3 regions of the Streptomyces sp. NPDC048269 genome follow, and region 3 is predicted to be linked to each of the others. Evidence: riboswitches for the same ligand, from Rfam matches in the RefSeq annotation. Region 3 holds a riboswitch; each other region holds the start of a gene.
The links. A riboswitch is a leader RNA that binds a small molecule or an ion and turns the genes downstream of it on or off. The one in region 3 is predicted to bind thiamine pyrophosphate.

Region 1 (3,255 bases), on a different contig from region 3:
TACGCAGTCCGCCTGACCTTCCACCTTCCCGGAGACGCGCCCGTGACCTGGGCGTTCGGCCGGGAACTCCTCCTCGACGGCATCAACAAACCGTGCGGCGACGGCGATGTGCACATCGCCCCGACCGATCCCGAGGACCTGTCCGATGTCCACATCCGCCTCCAGGTCGGCGGCGACCGGGCCCTGTTCCGCGCCAGCGCGGCGCCGCTCGTCGCGTTCCTCGACCGCACCGACCGGCTCGTCCCGCTCGGCCAGGAGCGCAACCTGGGTGACTTCGAGGAGAACCTTGACGAGGAGCTCGGCAAGATCCTGTCCGAATCCCGGCAGAACGAGCAGAACGCGGGCTGACACGCCCCCGCGCGCGCACTGACCAGCCGCGCCGGCCACGCTGCTCTTCCCGCAACAACCTTTCAGCGCTTGCGACGGCGGCCCCGGCCGCCACGGACCGGCCCCGAAGCCGGCCCGGCGACCGGGGTCCCCGGCCGGTCGGCGGAAACGACCAGAGCGGCCAGCGCCGTCGTCAGGGGAACCGAGGCCACGAGGCCGATCGAGCCCACGAGGGTCCGTACGATCTCCACCGCGACCAGCTCGCTGTTGGCCACCGACCCCATGCTGCTGTTCGCGATCGAGAACAGCAGGAGCAGGGGGAGTGCGGCACCCGCGTAGGCCAGTACGAGTGTGTTGACCACCGACGCGATGTGGTCACGGCCGATCCGGATGGCCGCCCGGTAGAGGGCGCGCGACCCCATCGACGGGTCGGCCTGGTGGAGTTCCCAGACCGCGGAGGTCTGGGTGACCGTCACGTCGTCGAGCACGCCCAGCGATCCGATGATCACGCCCGCGAGCAGCAAACCGCTCATGTCGATTTCCGGGTAGAGCCCGTGGATCAGGCCCGTGTTGTCGTCGGTGTTGCCGCTGAGGAACGCCCAGTCGATGAACACCGAGCCCAGCAGCCCGATGAGCAGCAGCGAGACGAGCGTGCCGAGGACGGCGACCGAGGTGCGGGCGGTCAGACCGTGGCACATGTACAGGGCGATGAGCATGATGGCGCTCGCGCCGATGACCGCGACGACCAGCGGATTCGAGCCCTGCAGGATGGCCGGGAGGATGAAGAGGGTCAGCACGCCGAAGCTGATGACCAGCGCGATCAGAGCGAACAGCCCGCGCATCCGGCCGACCAGGACGACCGCGACCGCGAAGATCCCGGCCAGCAGCGCCATGGGGAGCTTGCGGTTCACGTCGATCACCGAGTACTGGAGGTCCCGGGGCGCATCCGGCGCGTACGCGACCACCACCTCCTGGCCGTCCGCCAACTGCCGTGGCGCGCCCGGCTGGACGATCTCCACGAAGGTACGGCCCTTGTCCGGGCCGGTGCCGACCTCGACGGTGGCCTTCTTGCACTCGCCGGTCTGCGCCGCCTTGGCTTCGCGGCCCTCGGGAGTGGATGTGTCACCGGTGGGCGGCACCTGTGAGGCGTTCACCGATTTGCAGTCGACCTGTTCGAGCGAGACGACCGTGCCCTGCTGCGTCTGCCGGTCGAAGCCCACCCCCGTGCGCTCGTGGGCAGGGGCTCCGCCCGGCCAGAGCACCGCCATGCCGATGAAGACGGCGGCGGCGAAGGGGATCAGAACGGCCGCGATGACCTTGCGCAGGTGCTTCGAGACGGGGGCCGCCGGGCCATGCCCGTGGCCGTGCCCGTGGGAATGGCCGGCAGGGTGCCCGGAACCCGCGTGTGCGTGGCCCGAGTGGCCGGTGGGATCCGTGGGCTCGGTGGGGGGCTGCGGCGAGATCGTCACCAGCAGATCATCGCAAGAGATGAGGGGGCCCACTGTTCAGCACGCCATAGATGACGCTAGCGTGGGGGCACCTTTGCACAACGCGGGAGCTCGGAGCACCGGGCTGAGAGGACGCTGATCACCGTACGCGCATCACGGATGCGTGCGGGAGGAGGCTGCGTCGACCGCCGAACCTGTTACCGGGTAATGCCGGCGTAGGGAGATAGGTCTCATGACCATTCAGGACGCACGCACGCCTGCCGTCAGCCAGGACGGCGACGGCTCGACCGAGCGCAAGCCGGGCTGGCACAAGGGCTACGTGGCGGGCTCCCGCCCCGACATCCGGGTGCCGGTCCGCCAGGTCCACCTCACCAACGGCAAGGACGTAACGCTCTACGACACGTCCGGTCCGTACACCGACCCCCAGATCGAGACCGACGTGCGCAGGGGTCTCGCGCCGCTGCGCGAGAACTGGATCATCGGCCGCGGCGACACCGAGGAGTACGCGGGACGTCCCGTGCGCCCCGAGGACGACGGGATCAAGCACACCTCGCCGCGCGGCGGGCTCAAGAACCTCGACGCGGTCTTCCCGGGCCGCCCCCGCCAGCCCCGCCGGGGCCGCGGCGGCGCCGCCGTCACGCAGCTCGCGTACGCCCGCCGGGGCGAGATCACCCCGGAGATGGAGTATGTCGCGATCCGCGAGAACGTCTCCCCCGAGGTCGTGCGCGAGGAGATCGCCGCAGGTCGCGCGGTGCTTCCGGCCAACGTGAACCACCCCGAGATCGAGCCGATGATCATCGGCAAGCGGTTCCTGGTGAAGGTCAACGCCAACATCGGCAACTCCGCGGTCACCTCCTCCATCGAGGAGGAGGTCGACAAGATGACCTGGGCGACCAAGTGGGGCGCCGACACGGTCATGGACCTCTCGACCGGCCGCAACATCCACACCACGCGCGAGTGGGTGCTGCGCAACTCCCCCGTCCCGATCGGCACCGTCCCGCTCTACCAGGCGCTGGAGAAGGTCGACGGCCGTGCCGAGGACCTGACCTGGGAGATCTACAAGGACACGGTCATCGAGCAGGCCGAGCAGGGCGTCGACTACATGACGGTCCACGCCGGCGTGCTGCTGCCGTACGTGCCGCTGACCGCCCGCCGCAAGACCGGCATCGTCTCGCGCGGCGGTTCGATCATGGCCGCGTGGTGCCTGGCGCACCACAAGGAGAACTTCCTCTACACGAACTTCGAGGAGCTCTGCGAGATCCTCGCGACGTACGACGTCACGTACTCGCTGGGCGACGGTCTGCGCCCCGGCTCCATCGCGGACGCCAACGACGCGGCGCAGTTCGCCGAGCTGAAGACGCTGGGCGAGCTGAACACGATCGCTAAGCGGCACAACGTGCAGACGATGATCGAGGGCCCGGGCCACGTCCCGATGCACAAGATCAAGGAGAACATCGACCTCCAGCAGGAGATCTGCGAG
Region 2 (3,255 bases), on a different contig from region 3:
CGACGTTCAGCATCTCCGCGATGTCGGGGAGGTACAGCCACGAGGGGACAAGGGCATCGATCTTTGCGTCAATCTCGGTCACGGGTACAAGCCTGCCATCTCGGACCGGCGCCCGGTACCGGAGCCGCCCGTCCGTGGCCGGGCCCGGACTACAGGGGGGCCGACTTCAGGGGAACCGCCGGGTCGGCGACCTTGGCCGGGTCCACCCGGGCCCCCGTCTCGATGAGCTTGCGGCCCTGCGCCAGGTCGCGGGGGCGGCCCACGGCCAGGACCGCGACCAGCACGCCGTCGCGCAGCCAGCACACCGACCAGGTGGGGCCGGCCGGGTCGCCGCGCCGGAGCAGGGTGTCGGCCGCGGCGTGGTGGCCTGCGTACTGGACGAAGCGCCCGAACTGCTCCGACCAGAAGTACGGCACCGGGTCGTAGACCTGGACCGGTTCCCCGGCCAGGATGTTCGCCGCGACCGCCCGGGGGCCCTGGAGCGCGTTGTCCCAGTGGTGCACGAGCAGCCGCGTCCCGTAGCGGGCCGACGGGAAGGAGGCGCAGTCGCCGACCGCGTACACCCCGGGCAGGGAGGTACGCAGGTACGCGTCGGCGGTGACCGAGCCGTCCGGGCCCAGTTCCACGCCGGTCCCGGCCAGCCACCCGGTGGCGGGGCGGGCTCCGATGCCCACCACCACCGCGCCGGCCGGCAGGGCGCGCCCGTCCGCGAGCAGCACCCGGCCCTCCTCGGTCCCGGCGACCTTCGCGCCGGTGATCAGCTCGGCGCCCGCCTCCTCGTACCAGCGCGCCATCGGGGCGGCGACCTCCGCCGGCAGCGCCCCCGCCAGGACCCGGTCCGCCGCCTCGACCACGGTCACCTCGCAGCCCGCCTCCCGGGCCGCGGTGGCGAATTCCGCGCCGATCCAGCCCGCGCCGACGACCACCGTCCGGGGCGCCTCCGCCAGGACCGGGCGCAGCCGCGCCGCGTCGTCCAGCGTCCGCAGCAGGTGCACGCCGGGGACGCCCTCCGTGCCGGGCAGGGTCAGCGGCACGGCGCCGGTGGCCAGTACGAGGACCTCGTAAGGGACCGGTCCCGCCTCGGTGTCCAGCTCGCGCTCGGCGGCCCGCAGCCCGGTGACCTCCGTGCCGAGCCTGAGCCCGATGCCGAGTCCTTCGAAGTCCACGTCGAAAGCGGAGTCCTCGGCCTTGCCGAGCAGCACCGCCTTAGACAGCGGTGGCCGGTCGTAGGGCTGGTGGGGCTCGGCTCCCAGCAGGGTCACGGGGCCGGTGAAGCCCTGCTCCCGCAGGGCTACCGCGGTCTGCACGCCGGCCATTCCGGCGCCCACGATCACGACGCCGCTCGGGTTCTGCTCCGTCTGCTCACTCACCCGGCCACCCTAATCACCTGACGGGCCGCCAGGAATAGGTGCCGCCTTACCCACTGTCCGCACCGGGGTTAGTCTGGCCACCGTACCTATCGCGGGAGTCCGGGCGCACCGGGCTGAGAGGGAGGCTGGCCGGCCTCCGACCGTACGAACCTGATCCGGGTCATGCCGGCGAAGGGAGGGGCTGGACGCCCATGCATTCTTCTCTGAAGGGATCCGACGTCCTCGTCATCGGGGGCGGGATCATCGGACTCGTCACCGCCTGGCGGGCGGCCCGGCGGGGCCTCGGCACCGTACTGGCCGACCCGGCCCCCGGCGGCGGCGCCGCCCAGGTCGCGGCCGGGATGCTCGCGCCCGTGACCGAGCTGCACTACGGCGAGGAGGCCCTGCTGGGCCTGGGTCTCGCCTCCGCGGCGCGCTATCCGGAATTCGCCGCCGAGCTGGCCGAGGCGAGCGGCGGCCTGGACATCGGCTACCGGGCCTGCGGCACCCTCGCCGTCGCCCTCGACGCCGACGACCGGCTCCACCTGCGGGAGCTGCACGCCCTGCAGCGCCGCTGCGGCCTGGAGTCCGAGTGGCTCACCGGCCGTGAGTGCCGCCGGCTGGAGCCGATGCTGGCCCCGGGGGTCCGGGGCGGCCTGCGGGTGGACGGCGACCACCAGGTCGACCCGCGGCGGCTCTCGGCCGCCCTGCTGGCCGCCTGCGAGGGGGCCGGCGTGACCGTCCACCGGGCGGCGGCGGAGCGGCTGCTGGTCACCGCCGACCGGGCGGCCGGGGCCCTGCTCGGCGACGGTACGGAGGTGCGCGCGGACCAGGTGGTGCTGGCGGCGGGCTCGCTCAGCGGCCGGCTGGCGGGCGTACCGCCGGAGGTGGTGGCCCCCGTACGGCCGGTGAAGGGCCAGGTGCTGAGGCTCTCGGTGCCTTCCGCCCGCGCGCCGTTCCTGTCGCGGACGGTACGGGCGGTCGTGCGCGGCAGCCACGTGTACCTGGTCCCGCGCGAGAACGGTGAACTCGTCGTGGGCGCCACCAGCGAGGAGCTCGGCTGGGACACCACGGTCACCGCGGGCGGGGTCTACGAGCTCCTGCGCGACGCCCATGAGCTGGTGCCCGGCATCACCGAACTCCCGCTCACCGAGACCCGCGCGGGACTGCGGCCGGGCTCCCCCGACAACGCCCCGCTGCTCGGCCCGACCGACCTGCCCGGCCTGCACCTGGCCACCGGGCACTACCGCAACGGGGTGCTGCTGACCCCGCTCACCGGCGACGTACTGGCGGAGCTGCTGACCACCGGCGAACTGCCGCCGATCGCACGCCCCTTCACCCCCCGCCGTTTCTCCGCCGCACGACAGGAGTCGTACGCATGACCCTCCCCGTCTCCGTCTCCGTGTCCGTCAACGGCGAGCCGCGCGAGGTCGCGGCCGGCACCACGCTCGACGCGGTGGTCGCCACCCTGACCGCGGCGCCCTCCGGCGTCGCGGCCGCGCTCAACGAGACCGTGGTCCCGCGCGGGCGGTGGCCGCTCACGCCGGTGGGCGAGGGGGACCGGGTCGAGATCCTCACCGCGGTCCAGGGAGGCTGACGGCCATGGCAGACGACCTCTTCGTCCTCGGCGGCCGGACCTTCTCCTCCCGCCTGATCATGGGTACGGGCGGCGCCCCGAGCCTTGACGTCCTCGAACGCGCCCTGGTCGCGTCCGGCACCGAACTCACCACGGTGGCCATGCGACGGCTGGACCCGACGGTCCAGGGATCCGTCCTCTCCGTCCTGTCGAAGCTGGACATCGCGGTCCTGCCGAACACGGCGGGCTGTTTCACGGCGGGCGAGGCCGTGCTCACGGCGCGGCTCGCGCGGGAGGCGCTGGGCACCGACTGGATCAAGCTGGAGGTGG
Region 3 (3,255 bases):
GGGCAGGTCCAGGAGCTGCGCGGTCTGCCGGTAGACCTCCACCTCCAGGGTGGAGTACGCGGGCCCGCCCAGGATCAGTACGACGCCGAAGGAGCTGAAGGTGAACAGGAAGACCATCAGCGAGGCCGCGGCCACCGACGGGGCCAGCGCGGGCAGCGTCACGCGCCGCCAGGCGGCGAACCGGCCGGCGCCCAGCACCCGGGCGGCCTCCTCCTGGCGCGGATCGAGCTGTGCCCACAGCCCGCCGACGGTGCGGACGACGACCGCGTAGTTGAAGAAGACGTGCGCGAGGAGGATCGCCCAGACGGTGGTGTCGAGCCGGACGCCGACCAGTTCGTCCATCAGCCCACCGCGTCCCAGCAGCGCGAGGAAAGCGGTGCCGACGACCACGGTCGGCAGTACGAAGGGGACGGTCACCACGGCCCGCAGCAGTTGCTTGCCGGGGAATTCGAAGCGCGCGAAGACGTACGCGCCGGGGAGCGCGATCAGCAGCGTGAGCGCGGTGGAGGCGAGCGCCTGCCAGGTGGTGAACCACAGCACGGCGGCGATGCCGGGCTGGGAGATCACCTCGCCGATCCGGCCGAACTGCCAGCCGGCGTCGGTCTTGAGGCCGCGCCCGACGATCGCGGCGACGGGATAGGCGAAGAACAGCCCGAAGAAGGCCAGGGGCACGGCCATCAGGGCGAGCCGCACCGCGGTCGCCCGTCCGCCCTCGCGAGGGGCGGGGCCCGGTGCGGCGCCCCCCGGCGCCGCACCCGGCTCCTTGGTGCCGCTTACTTCACGACGAGCGAGGTCCATGCCTTGACCCACTGCTCACGGTTCTTGGCGATGGTCTCGGGAGCGACGTTCTCGGGCTTCTCGATCACCACACCGTGCTTCGTGAACAGCTCCGGCAGGACAGCGTCCTTCGTCACCGGGTTCACGAACATCTGGAGGGGCATGTCCTCCTGGAACTTCTTGCTGATCAGGAAGTCGACGAGGGCCTTGCCGCCCTCCTCGTTCTTCGCCCCCTTCAGCAGACCCGCGAACTCGATCTGGCGGAAGCAGGTACCGGTGGAGACGCCCGTCGGGGCCTCGGCCGGCTGCGGTTCGCCGTACAGCACCTCGACCGGCGGGCTGGAGGCGTAGGAGACGACCAGCGGGCGGTCGCCCTTGGCCTTCTTGCCACCCGCGGAGCCGGAGAAGCGCTCGTTGTAGGCCTGCTCCCAGCCGTCGACGACCTCGACGCCGTTGGCCTTGAGCTTGCTCCAGTAGTCCTTCCAGCCCTCTTCGCCGTACTTGCCGACGGAGGCGAGCAGGAAGCCGAGGCCGGGCGAGGAGGTCGCGGCGTTCTCGGTGACCAGCAGGTTCTTGTACTCCGGCTTGACGAGGTCGTCCAGCGTCTGCGGCGGGGCGAGCTTCTTGTCGGCGAAGTACTGCTTGTCGTAGTTGACGCAGATGTCACCGGAGTCGATCGGCGTGACCCGGTGCTCCTTGTCGAGCACGTACTCCGGCTTCACCCCGGCCAGGCCCTTGGCCTCGTACGGCGTGAAGATGCCGTTGTCGAGGGCGCGCGAGAGCAGGGTGTTGTCCACGCCGAAGAAGACGTCGCCGCGCGGGGAGCCCTTGGTGAGGATCTCCTGGTTGAGCGCCGCGCCCGCGTCCCCGGACTTCAGCACCTTGACGGTGTAGCCGCTCTGCTGCTCGAACTCCTTGAGGACCGTGTCGGTCACGTTGAAGGAGTCGTGGGAGACGAGCGTGACGGTCTTGGACTTGGGGGCGTCGCTCGCGCCCGCGGGCTTGTCCTTGGCGTCGCCGCAGGCGCTGAGCGTGGTGACGCCCAGCGCGGCCGCGAGCGCCGCGCCCGCGATCCTCTTGGTGGTGCTCACTGGTGAATTCCTCCTGGGATGTCCAGGAGAAGACGCGGCCCTGCCCGGCGCTCTGTGGGAGCGGACGCCGGGCAGGGCGCAACAGCTTGAGTGGTGACCGAACTTCCTACCCCGAATGACCGGGGCGAGGTTCAGAGGGTCTGCGGATGACGGATACCGCACTCTCAGCGCTGTGGCGCTCCCCTGTCGGAATATGAAATTGGTTCGGCCACAGGGTACCTCGTGGCCGATTGCGACCGATCGCGGCCGGAAATTGACGCTGTCGAAACTCAGCGCTCCGAAGCGGCCAGCTGACCGCACGCGCCGTCGATCTCCTGGCCGCGGGTGTCCCGTACGGTCACGGGCACACCGTGCCGGGCGATGGCCTCCACGAAGGCCTTCTCGTCCTCGGGCCGCGAGGCGGTCCACTTGGAGCCCGGCGTCGGGTTCAACGGGATCAGGTTGACGTGGACGCGCTTGCCCTTGAGCAGCTTGCCCAGCAGGTCACCCCGCCAGGCCTGGTCGTTGATGTCGCGGATCAGGGCGTACTCGATGGAGATCCGGCGGCCGGACTTCTCCGCGTACTCCCAGGCCGCGTCGAGGACCTCACGGACGTTCCAGCGGGTGTTCACGGGGACCAGGGTGTCGCGCAGCTCGTCGTCGGGCGCGTGCAGCGAGACCGCGAGGCGGCACTTGAAGCCCTCTTCGGCGAAGCGCAGCATGGCCGGGACCAGGCCGACGGTGGAGACGGTGATACCGCGCTGCGACAGGCCCAGGCCGTCGGGCTCCGGGTCGGTGAGGCGCCGGATGGCACCGACCACGCGGTTGTAGTTGGCCAGCGGCTCGCCCATGCCCATGAAGACGATGTTCGACAGCCGCGCAGGACCGCCGGGGACCTCGCCGTCGCGCAGCGCGCGCATGCCGTCGACGATCTGGTGCACGATCTCGGCGGTGGACAGGTTGCGGTCCAGGCCCGCCTGGCCGGTGGCGCAGAACGGGCAGTTCATGCCGCAGCCGGCCTGGGAGGAGATGCACATCGTGACCCGGTCGGGGTAACGCATCAGCACGGATTCGACGAGCGTGCCGTCGTGCAGCTTCCACAGGGTCTTGCGGGTGGTGTCGTTGTCGCACGAGATGTGCCGGATGACGTTCATCAGGTCCGGGAGGAGCTCCTGCTGGAGCTTCTCGCGGGAGCCCGCGGGGATGTCGGTCCACTCGGCGGGGTCGTGCGCGTAGCGCGCGAAGTAGTGCTGCGAGAGCTGCTTGGCCCGGAACGGCTTCTCGCCGATCGCGGCGACCGCCTCACGGCGCTCGGCCGGGGTCATGTCGGCGAGGTGCCGGGGCGGCTTCTTGGCCCCGCGCGGGGCGACGAAGGTGAGCTCTCCCGGAACAGGGCGGGCCATGGCAG

Region 1: it holds a riboswitch for thiamine pyrophosphate, as region 3 does, so the genes downstream of both, thiC (phosphomethylpyrimidine synthase ThiC) here and AB0D48_RS12210 (thiamine ABC transporter substrate-binding protein) in region 3, are expected to answer to the same signal.
Region 2: it holds a riboswitch for thiamine pyrophosphate, as region 3 does, so the genes downstream of both, thiO (glycine oxidase ThiO) here and AB0D48_RS12210 (thiamine ABC transporter substrate-binding protein) in region 3, are expected to answer to the same signal.

Annotation. Positions count from the first base shown of each region.
Region 1 is NZ_JBEZLW010000001.1:257,922-261,176, forward strand. Features, by position in the region: gene AB0D48_RS01295 (SsgA family sporulation/cell division regulator) at 1-348, shown strand, start outside; gene AB0D48_RS01300 (YibE/F family protein) at 411-1,790, opposite strand; TPP riboswitch at 1,869-2,014, shown strand; gene thiC (phosphomethylpyrimidine synthase ThiC) at 2,008-3,255, shown strand, end outside.
Region 2 is NZ_JBEZLW010000002.1:341,962-345,216, forward strand. Features, by position in the region: gene AB0D48_RS03705 (Rv2175c family DNA-binding protein) at 1-82, opposite strand, end outside; gene AB0D48_RS03710 (FAD-dependent oxidoreductase) at 150-1,370, opposite strand; TPP riboswitch at 1,452-1,564, shown strand; gene thiO (glycine oxidase ThiO) at 1,562-2,731, shown strand; gene thiS (sulfur carrier protein ThiS) at 2,728-2,946, shown strand; gene AB0D48_RS03725 (thiazole synthase) at 2,952-3,255, shown strand, end outside.
Region 3 is NZ_JBEZLW010000008.1:157,218-160,472, reverse strand. Features, by position in the region: gene AB0D48_RS12215 (iron ABC transporter permease) at 1-678, opposite strand, end outside; gene AB0D48_RS12210 (thiamine ABC transporter substrate-binding protein) at 774-1,868, opposite strand; TPP riboswitch at 1,954-2,063, opposite strand; gene rlmN (23S rRNA (adenine(2503)-C(2))-methyltransferase RlmN) at 2,138-3,250, opposite strand.